DNA from 2 places in the Calorimonas adulescens genome. Region 1 is predicted to be linked to the other one. Evidence: riboswitches for the same ligand, from Rfam matches in the RefSeq annotation. Region 1 holds a riboswitch; the other holds the start of a gene.

Region 1 (5,471 bases):
ATATGCTTTGGTCATCGTCACCAACAACACAGATGTTGTTGTACCTTTTAGACAAAATCTTTATGAGTTCATACTGGGCCCGGTTTGTATCCTGATATTCATCAACAAGTATATAGCGAAACATGTTCTGGTACTGAAGAAGAAAATCTTCATGCACCTTAAAAAGTTCCACAGTCTTCATTATAAGGTCATCAAAATCCATAGCGTTTAGTTGTTTAAGACGCCTTTGATACTCCCTGTATATACTTGCCACATTCTTACTGCGAAAGTCGTTAGCTGTTTCTTTTTCAAAGGTATCTGGATCCATCAGACTGTCCTTTGCCCTGGATATGGTATGCAGCAATCCCTTTGGTTCGTAATATTTAGGATCGAGGTTAAGCTCTTTCAAACAGGACCTTATCAAGGAAATGGAATCAGATGTATCATATATGACAAAGCTCCGTTTATATCCAAGCCTTTCCGCTCCATCGCGCAATATCCTGACGCAGGCCGAATGAAAGGTTGAAATCCACATATTTTTCACTGATGCATTAAGCAGCTTTTCCACCCTGTCCTTCATCTCACTGGCGGCCTTGTTGGTAAATGTTATAGCCAATATATTGTATGGTGACACTTTCTTTACGTTTATCAGATAAGCAATCCTATGAGTCAAAACTCTCGTTTTTCCACTCCCTGCCCCTGCAATAATTAAAAGTGGTCCATCAGTAGTAGTCACTGCTTCCTTCTGCGGGCCGTTTAACCCTTCTAAAATATCCATAAGACTCACCTCAACAAAAAACCTGAGGTTACCCCCAGGTCAGCTTTTCTTTTTTTGCTCTAACCTGTCTAATATAATATTATAACCGTCTGAGCCATAATTCAAATACCTATTTACCCTGCTTATGGTAGCCGTACTTGCCCCTGTTTTATCTGCTATCTCCACGTAGGTCTTTTTTTCTCTGAGCATTTTTGCAACCTGCCATCTCTGTGCCATCTCTTTGATTTCATTTATCGTGCATAAATCCTCAAAAAATCTGTAACATTCCTCCACATCTTTAAGCTCCAGTATAGCCTCAAAAAGCTCATCCACAGCCTCACTCTTGAGTTTTGATTCATACATGGTTTTCCCTCCTTGAAAATATTATACAGAAAATTCATTAAAACTTCAATAGGCTAAAGCAAAATGTTTTAAAAATAATTGGGTAATCCCCAATCAGACCAGCCGCTCGCAGGAGCATTGTGATTATACATACTGTTAATTCTAATTTAATGAACCAATCTCCCCCTCCACTGTTTCAATGAGTTCACCGGTCTTAATAAGCATCGCACAGTCCTCAATATGTCTGTACATCAATTCATCTCTTTCAATAAACGGTATCCTTGACCTGATAAGCCTGTACGCAGCTCCTGTACCCTTCCCAGGCGACCCTCCATCTCTTAAGTCTATCGCCTGAGCGGAAGACATAAGTTCTATCGCAATAACATTAATTGCATTTTCTAATATTTCCCTTGTCTTTCTGGCTGCTATTGTCCCCATACTTACATGATCCTCCTGATTGGCAGAGGATGGTATAGAGTCTACACTGGCTGGATGAGATAAGACCTTATTTTCAGACACCAGCGATGCTGCCACATATTGAGGAATCATGAATCCGGAATTTAAACCGCCTTCCCTTGTAAGGAAACCGGGCAGACCATTGCTTAAATTTGAGTCAACCAGTTTTGCTATCCGCCTTTCAGATATATCAGCGAGTTCAGATATTGCTATCCCAAGAAAGTCCATGGCAAGAGCAATCGGCTGACCATGGAAATTTCCTCCTGATATTACTATATAATCCTCAGAAAAGATCAGTGGGTTATCTGTAACGGAGTTCAGCTCTGTCTCTACTATTCCTTTGACATAATCAATTGCATCCTTAGATGCCCCATGTACCTGAGGTATACATCTGATGGTATACGAATCCTGCACCCTTATTTCTCCCTGTCTTGTAATAAGGCTACTTCCCTCTGTAAGAATGCGAATATTTCTTGCTGTTTTTAGCTGGCCGGCATGTGGCCGGAGCATATGAACCCTTTCATCAAAGGCGTCCTTTATGCCTCTTAAGGCTTCCATAGAAAGTGCTCCGGCTATATCCGCAGCTTTACTTAAGTTCATGGCATCATGTATGGCTAAAGCTCCTATAGCCGTCATTACAGGTGTTCCGTTTATGAGGGCCAGGCCTTCCTTTGAAACTAATTTTACCGGTTTTATACCAGCTAACCTCATAGCCTCTCCGCCAGGCATACGTTTTCCCCGGAAATATGCCTCTCCCTCACCTATGATGACCAGCGCCATATGGGCAAGAGGAGCAAGATCTCCACTGGCCCCCAGGGAACCTTTTGAAGGCATAACAGGTATAACATCCCTGTTGAGCATTTCTACCAGAGTATTTAAAGTCTGTAACCTAATGCCTGAATATCCTTTTGCAAGCGTATTTGCTCTGAGCAGCATCACAGCCCTTACTACCTCTATTGGAAGGGGATCTCCTACACCACATGAATGACTTCTTATAAGGTTGTACTGTAACTCCGTTGCCTCATTCATCGATATGGTAACATCAGCAAACCTGCCAAACCCCGTGGTGATGCCGTACTCAACCCTGTTCTCACTCACGTAGCTGTCTACTAGTTCCCTTGCTCTATCTATTTTAACACATGCCTCTTCGGCTAACCTTACGGTTATATTGCCCTTAGAAACATTATAAACATCATCTACAGTAAGGCCATTACCGTCAATATACAATTCTGACATCCGTCTGCCCCCTACTATTTATTTAGATTAATATATTCGATAAAAAAACAGCAAATCCTTCTTTTATGCAAAAATTTTATATAATAGCTTTATGCTATTAGTACCTATTTACAGGTATATTTGGGCAGTACGTTATCGTGCTAAAGTATCATTATGAAATAAGTTTATGTATTTTATGCAATTGCAAATATAATTCAACATGCATTTTAATCATAAATAAAAAATTTGTGTTGACTTCCTGTACAAATTCAAATATACTCAATGTATAAATTGAATATGTTAAGCACTCTTATCAAGAGAGGTGGAGGGACTGGCCCGATGAAACCCGGCAACCGGCATGTATATGCAATGGTGCCAACTCCTGCAGCGCAAAGCTGAGAGATGAGAGAGGCTATTATAGTCCTCTTTCATCGTGTGAAAGAGGATTTTTTATTGGAGGTGTATCTTATTGATTTTAATCAAAAATTTGACCAAGGTATATCGTACAGAAAATGAGAGCATTACAGCACTTAAAAACATTAATCTTGAGATCAATGATGGTGAGATATTTGGAATAATGGGATTGTCAGGAGCTGGTAAATCTTCTCTGATACGCTGCATAAACCGCCTTGAGGAACCCACAGAGGGCACCATCGAGATAAACGGCCAGGATATTATGTCTTTAAATAACAAAGAGCTGCGAGAGATGCGAAAAAAAATAGGGATGATATTTCAACACTTTAATTTACTATCCAATAAGACTGTATACGAAAACATTGCCTTCCCTATGGAAATCAGCGGGGTATCAAAAGACGTGATTGATAAAAGGATTAAGGAGCTCCTGGATATGGTCGGCCTGGCTGATAAAAAAGATTCATATCCGTCTCAGCTCTCTGGCGGACAAAAACAGAGGGTTGGCATAGCCAGGGCATTGGCCAACGGTCCAACACTGCTTTTGTCTGATGAGGCTACCTCAGCCCTTGACCCCCAGACAACCTCGCAGATTTTATCACTTTTAAAGGAAATCAACAAAAGGCTCAACCTCACCATAATAGTTATCACCCATCAGATGGACGTAATAAAAGAGATATGCGACAGGGTTGCCGTCTTAAATGCCGGTGAGCTGGTTGAGGTGGGAAATGTGGTTGATATATTTTCTCAACCGTCTTCTCAGATAACTAAAAAATTCGTAGGCATAGAGGAGGGTATGCCAGATAGCATAATCGATTACGACAGGGGCATGGTAGTCAAGGTACTGTTTATAGGCAAGAGTGCCAGGGAACCTGTAATCTCCCACCTCATAAAGACCTTTGATGTCGATGTAAATATACTCTCAGGAAATATACAGCATATCCATGGTGAAACCATAGGAAACTTAGTCATTGGCCTTGAAGGCCAGGCTGATAAAATTAATAATGCCGTAGAATGGTTAAAAAATCAAGGATTAAAGATAGAGGTGTTGAAATGAATCAGGAAATCATGCGTATTTTGAACTTGCTTCTCCCATCCCTTTGGCAGTCCATATACATGGTTTTTGCATCCACCATATTCTCTCTTATACTGGGTCTGCCTCTGGGTGTACTGCTTGTAATAACGGAAAAGGGAGGCATAATGGAAAAGCCTGCACTCAATAACGTTCTTGGCACTGTTATAAATATACTTCGCTCTTTCCCATTCCTGATATTAATGATAGTCATACTCCCCCTGTCAAGGCTTGTCGTTGGCACCACCATAGGTACAACGGCTACCATTGTCCCTCTTTCTATAGCAGCAACGCCATTTGTTGCCAGGGTAATAGAAAGTTCATTAAAAGAGGTAGACAGGGGTGTAATTGAAGCATCCCTATCCATGGGTGCCACACCATTTCAAATTATAACGAGGGTACTTATTCCAGAGTCACTTCCATCACTTATACTCGGAATTACCCTCACTATAATAAATATTATAGGCTACTCAGCAATGGCAGGAGCTATAGGAGGAGGTGGTCTCGGAGACTTAGCCATCAGGTATGGTTACCAGAGGTATGATACACACGTGCTTATAGCAACGGTAATTGTACTGATTGTAATTGTACAAGTCGTACAAATTGCAGGAAGTTATCTTGCCAAAAAAGTTGATAGGAGGTAAATACAGTGAAGAAAATTTTATTAATCAGCCTTATCTTTATACTGTTAGTCGGCCTTGTAAGCGGCTGTGGCAGTTCAAATACACAGTCCTCAGGTCAACCACAAAATCAACCTGCAGAAACACAAAAAGAAGTAACATTAAGGGTAGGAGCAACACCTGTACCCCATGCAGAGATACTGGAGTTTGTAAAACCAATATTAAAAGAAAAAGGGATAAATCTGGAAATTGTTGAGTTTACTGATTACGTACAACCCAATAAGGCATTGAACGACGGTTCCATTGATGCTAATTTTTTTCAGCACGTACCTTATATGGAGGAGTTTGAGAAAAACAACAATATGAAGCTTGTAGCACTCGTCAAGGTACACGTTGAACCCATGGGTGTATACTCCAAAAAGGTTAAATCGTTGGAAGAACTAAAGGATGGTGCAACCATCTCCATACCCAATGACCCAACCAATGAAGGCAGAGCTCTGCTGTTGCTCCAAAAGAACGGCCTAATAAAACTGAAAGACTCTACCTCATTAACCGCTACCCCTATAGATATAGCAGAAAATCCGAAGAACCTTAAGTTTTCTGAACTGGATGCAGCACA
Region 2 (5,471 bases), on a different contig from region 1:
TGAATCCATGACTATGAAACTGGAGTTTCTGAATTCATACAGGCCAGGACTGTCTATTGCTATATATGGGATTTTTAAGTTGTTAAACTTTTTAGCGTTCTTCCCCATAAACACGGCAAAAGATGATGTCTCGTTAGCTTTATCTACAGCCTTTGAAAGCATCAGGGTTTGGAGCAAAGTGCTGGTGCTGGTATCGCCATAAACAAATATGTTGTAAGAGTTCATGTCATTATTTACATTGATCTTTTTGTTATATGGGTCCACATCCTCAAGACGGATATTGTCTGGTACATCAGTAGTCTGTGGTGCATTGCCGACTGTTACCGGTATATTGATATATGTCCCATCAAACTCGGCTCTTATATATCCTGAAGCATTTAAAGTACCTGAAGTAAAAATGCCATCTTCTATTTTTCCGACGTTGCCATAGATAGTCCATTCAATATCAGCAGGGTCTATGGTTGCTGTATAACCGTCTTTATCCTTGCCGTATATCTTAATCTCTGTCTTTGTATTATAGTCTGTGGTTATTGTTGATATATTTGACTTTAAGATTATTGGCTTGTCCAGGACGTTTATATTAAATTCTTCAGAAACACCTTTATATTTCACAGTGATGACGGCCTGGCCAGGCGATTGCGGAATAAAACTGTTGTCCTCAAACTTGCCCTTTACATTACTTACATTGAATGTAACACGGGCCATGTCCACATCTACAGGATTATATTTCTCGTCGTAGGCAAATACCCCTATCTTTGCACGGGTACCGACGAACACGTTATTGTCAGCCTTGATTTTTAGTCCCCTGACATCTCCGGCTTCAGCATTGTTAAATACACCTATGGCATCAGCAACACGCCTCTCTTTTCCGTCTGAAGGTTTATTTGCGGTAACATAATTTTTTTCTCCTAAAGGCCTTATCACCATAGTTGTAGAACCGCCGCCATCAAGATTTATCGCATTATACGCCCCTATATCCAGCATGAGCTGGGCCATTTCACTCTCCAGTAAGCCCATAGAGCTCCCGTTTCTGCCATCAACAGTGACGAGGAACAATTTATTTCCCTCTCTATTTATACCAATTGACGTTCGAGCTGTCGGCTTTGGTACGGGATCATGGGTTATCGGGGCTATGGTGCCATCCTTTACAAGCATTGTGCCACCGCTCACAGACAGTTTCAGATTGTGGTATTCAGGGGTAGTATCAAGGTTAATCACAAGTTTATCTCCAGGAACCAGCATTGAAAGCTGCTGAGAAGTATCACCATTACTTACCAGGGCATACGCTCCTTCCGGGATTTTCACTGAAGGCTGATTTGGCCTGACATCCAGCACTGTTCCATCCTTGTCGACAATAACCTCAGTATGGTTTGGATTACCATTGGCTCCGGGTGTATTGCCCCAGTGGTAATCATAAAGGCTTAGATATTGTCCACTGGAGGCTTTATTAAAAGACGCAATGGGTAATGAGGTACCGTCAGGTAAGGAAACGCTAAAGTTATATGTCCAATATTCAAAGAAGATGTTCCCGTCCCTGTCGATATTAAAACTGCTCAATTTACCATACAAACTCTTATCTGGGGGGCCTGAAATAAGTACACCATCTGATACAATCTGACCTATAGGGCTTCCAGATTTTGTATCAAAGAAGTCGCCGTTTATAGCAGCTACGCTGCCAGCTTCACTGGCCATAGAAGACACAGTGGACGGCTGAGACAACCCTTCCGACCCATATAAGGCATCGATGTCTATATCCTTATTATTAAGTTCCACCTCAAGAATATTTATATCAAGCCAACCAGAGGTGGTAAATCTTTCTATAGTGGTATGAGTTACACCCTCGGAAAGCACCTCACTTTGAGTCTTTTCATTGATAATTTGATAGTCACTTGCGTACACTATGGATGTAAAGGAATTCAATAATAATACAGAGACCATTATGGCATAAATTTTTTTGTAGAATTTCATCCCATCACCTCATAAACTGTTGTCATATAACTATTATAACCATAGATAGTTTAAAAAGGGTTAAATTAATATTACAATTAGGTTACAAATTTCAGTTTAATGTTTTACGAAGATTTAATGAGTTTTAATTAGATATATTAAGCTAATGCTACATAATCATGAAATATGGCTAAATTTCATGATTGTACATATTCTGGAATGCAAGTATAATAAACAATGTCATATGAACGCCGTGTGAGCGGGGCGTAGCGCAGTTGGTAGCGCGCGTGGTTTGGGACCATGAGGCCGTGGGTTCAAGTCCCGCCGCCCCGACCAGTGTGAAGAGAGACCCCGTGGTCAAGTGGTTAAGACATCGCCCTTTCACGGCGGTAACAGGGGTTCGAATCCCCTCGGGGTCACCAGTAGTATGGGCACATAGCTCAGCTGGGAGAGCACCTGCCTTACAAGCAGGGGGTCACAGGTTCGAGCCCTGTTGCGCCCACCATATATATGCTGGCGTAGCTCAATCGGCAGAGCAGCTGATTTGTAATCAGCGGGTTGTAGGTTCAAGTCCTATCGCCAGCTCCAGTTGAATAATGTGGAGGGATACCCAAGTGGCTAAAGGGGGCAGACTGTAAATCTGTTGGCGCGGCCTTCGATGGTTCGAATCCATCTCCCTCCACCATACAAAAGCCTGCAGAGGCTTTTTATTGTTTATGTTTGACTTAAAGAGTAATTTATGCTATCATTACATAGTAAATTGAATAGATAAGATTCTCTTATCAAGAGTGGCGGAGGGACAGGCCCTGTGAAACCCGGCAACCAGCTTTGCATGGTGCTAATTCCTGCAGAATGGATAATTCTGAAAGATGGGGGAAAAGGAAATATGCCTCTTCTTTTGGAAGAGGTTTTATTATGTAATTTTAAAGGAGGAAAAAGATGAAAAAATTATTCACTTCTGAGTCAGTTACAGAAGGGCATCCGGATAAAATATGCGATCAGATAGCTGATGCTGTGCTGGATGCGATTATAGCTCAAGACCCCGATGCCAGAGTTGCCTGTGAAGTGGCTACTATAACAGGGCTGGTGCTGGTTATGGGGGAGATAACAACCCAGTGTTATGTTGATATACCTAAGATAGCTCGCCAGACAATAAGAGAGATTGGATACACAAGGGCAAAATTTGGATTTGACGGTGATACCTGTGCCATAATAACATCAATTGATGAACAGTCACCAGATATAGCATTGGGGGTAAATCAGTCTCTGGAAGTGAAGAGGGGATATTCGGGCAGTACATATGATCTGATTGGTGCAGGCGACCAGGGGATGATGTTTGGCTATGCATGTAATGAGACCCCGGAACTCATGCCCATGCCAATTTCCTTTGCCAATAAGCTGGCGAAGAGATTGGCGGAGGTTAGAAAGGATGGGACTATTCCATATCTCAGGCCGGATGGCAAAACTCAGGTGACCATTGAGTATGATGGTGATAAACCAGTGAGGGTTGATACTATTGTGGTTTCGGCACAGCATCATCCAGAGGTGGACCATGATACTATAGAAAAAGATATCATAGAATATGTCATAAAACCTGTCATTCCGGCGGAGTTCTTAGACGATAACACAAAATACTATATAAATCCAACGGGCAGGTTTACCGTGGGTGGCCCTCAAGGTGACTCAGGACTTACCGGGCGTAAGATTATTGTAGACACCTATGGTGGATATGCAAGACATGGCGGCGGGGCCTTCTCCGGGAAAGACCCCACAAAGGTAGACAGGTCAGCCAGTTATGCGGCCAGATATGTGGCTAAGAATATTGTCGCTGCAGGTATAGCAGATAAGTGCGAGGTGGAACTGGCGTATGCAATAGGTGTGGCCAGGCCAATATCCATAAGGGTCGATACCTTTGGCACGGGAAGAATACCGGATGATAAAATTATTGAACTGATAAATAATAATTTTGACCTCAGACCAGCAGCAATTATAGATAAACTTGACTTAAGAAAACCAATTTACAGACAGACGGCAGCCTATGGCCATTTTGGTAGGACAGATCTTGACCTCTCATGGGAAAAGACAGATAAGGCAGAAGAGTTAAGAGAACAGGTATCAATAAAAAATCTGGTATAGCAACAGCTATACCAGATTTTTTATAAAGGTGCAGCATGTATCTTTTTTATTTTCAAGGTGGTATCATTTATCTGTTATTTTGGGTATGGTTGTGGAACCATAAGGCATAATATATATGCTGTTTATAGGCTTTTTATTGACTATATTACAAATCGTATCGTTTATATTGTCCACTGTTATGAACCCCATGTCTTTTACTGTTTCATCCGGATCTTTTGACATGAGATAAACACTGTATTTTTGGGCTATATAAACCGCATAGTAAAATATATAGCCCTCTATAGTAAAGTGTTTGCGTAATTCTTTCTCAAGGTTATCAAAAGGAAGATATTTGCCCCATCCATAAAATTTATCACTGCCGCCGCCTTCTATACACTCCGCCAGAAATACTATATTTCCCCCATCTTTAGTAGCCGCTGCCGCATTGAAAAGTGACTTGGTAGCCTGGTACAGATTTATATCCTTGGGATAACCGCCGCACGAAACGATTGTAAGGTCAGATGGTTTATCTATATTTATTGAAAAGGCGTCGTCGGCAAATTTGCACCCTTCATACCATGCCGCATAGGGGTCGCCACAGAAGATACCGATTGTTTTGCCGTCACCATCAACAACGAGATTGATGAGGAAAATGGGGGCTACCATATTCATAGCCTCAACCATATCCATATTTAAGGGATTATCTTCCAGTTTTCCCGTACCGACTCTTGGATCAATCCCCTGACCATCAGGTTTCATTGTATGGACATGGTTTTGAAATATAGTCTTTCGACTGACACACCCAGGAAGTATAGACTTTCGCCCTCCACCAAACCCTGCCATGTCATGGTGGACAATTCCCCCGGTAATTATGACTTTTCTATTTAAAAGCAGTTTATTAACCTCTACCTCTGTGCCAAGACTGGTTGTTCCTATATATTGCAAATTGCTGTAATCATCACAGTCATGCTGTACTATATTTATCCTTCCATATATTTCTTTCCCCACCAAACTTGCAATTTCTTCTTCTGTCTGAAATCTATGGGTTCCAAGGGCAACTAATATAACGATATCTTCATCTTTTATGCCAGAAGAGTTTAGACTATTTACAAGAGGCGGCAATATATTATTAATTCCGATCCAGCTTCGCGTAGCATCACTTATGACAATGGTTATTTTGTCAGTTGGACTTAAAAGATTGGGTAATGGTGGGGACTCAATTGGATTATTAATACTATAGATAAGCGCACTCTCGATGTCAGGAATTGGTGATGAGGCTTCCGGCTCAAGAACAGTAATGTCTGACTTTTCTGGTACACTGATATTCACATATTCCTTTCCATATTTTAAACTATATTCTATCACTGCTGATTCCCCCTTCAGCTTTTTTATAATTATAACAAAAAATT

The links. Region 1 has a riboswitch for S-adenosylmethionine ahead of FWJ32_RS08080 (methionine ABC transporter ATP-binding protein). Riboswitches for the same ligand answer to the same signal wherever they lie in the genome.
Region 2: another riboswitch for S-adenosylmethionine. It lies ahead of metK (methionine adenosyltransferase); the one in region 1 lies ahead of FWJ32_RS08080 (methionine ABC transporter ATP-binding protein).

What each region holds. Positions count from the first base shown of each region.
Region 1 covers NZ_VTPS01000011.1:19,518-24,988, reverse strand. Annotated here, with positions in the region: gene pcrA (DNA helicase PcrA) at 1-757, opposite strand, end outside; gene FWJ32_RS08090 (YerC/YecD family TrpR-related protein) at 797-1,099, opposite strand; gene hutH (histidine ammonia-lyase) at 1,241-2,770, opposite strand; SAM riboswitch class I at 3,057-3,158, shown strand; gene FWJ32_RS08080 (methionine ABC transporter ATP-binding protein) at 3,219-4,217, shown strand; gene FWJ32_RS08075 (methionine ABC transporter permease) at 4,214-4,876, shown strand; gene FWJ32_RS08070 (MetQ/NlpA family ABC transporter substrate-binding protein) at 4,882-5,471, shown strand, end outside.
Region 2 covers NZ_VTPS01000002.1:123,626-129,096, reverse strand. Annotated here, with positions in the region: gene FWJ32_RS02365 (phosphodiester glycosidase family protein) at 1-1,968, opposite strand, end outside; tRNA gene FWJ32_RS02360 (tRNA-Pro) at 2,208-2,283, shown strand; tRNA gene FWJ32_RS02355 (tRNA-Glu) at 2,295-2,369, shown strand; tRNA gene FWJ32_RS02350 (tRNA-Val) at 2,377-2,452, shown strand; tRNA gene FWJ32_RS02345 (tRNA-Thr) at 2,460-2,535, shown strand; tRNA gene FWJ32_RS02340 (tRNA-Tyr) at 2,548-2,632, shown strand; SAM riboswitch class I at 2,724-2,823, shown strand; gene metK (methionine adenosyltransferase) at 2,887-4,083, shown strand; gene FWJ32_RS02330 (nickel-dependent lactate racemase family protein) at 4,147-5,427, opposite strand.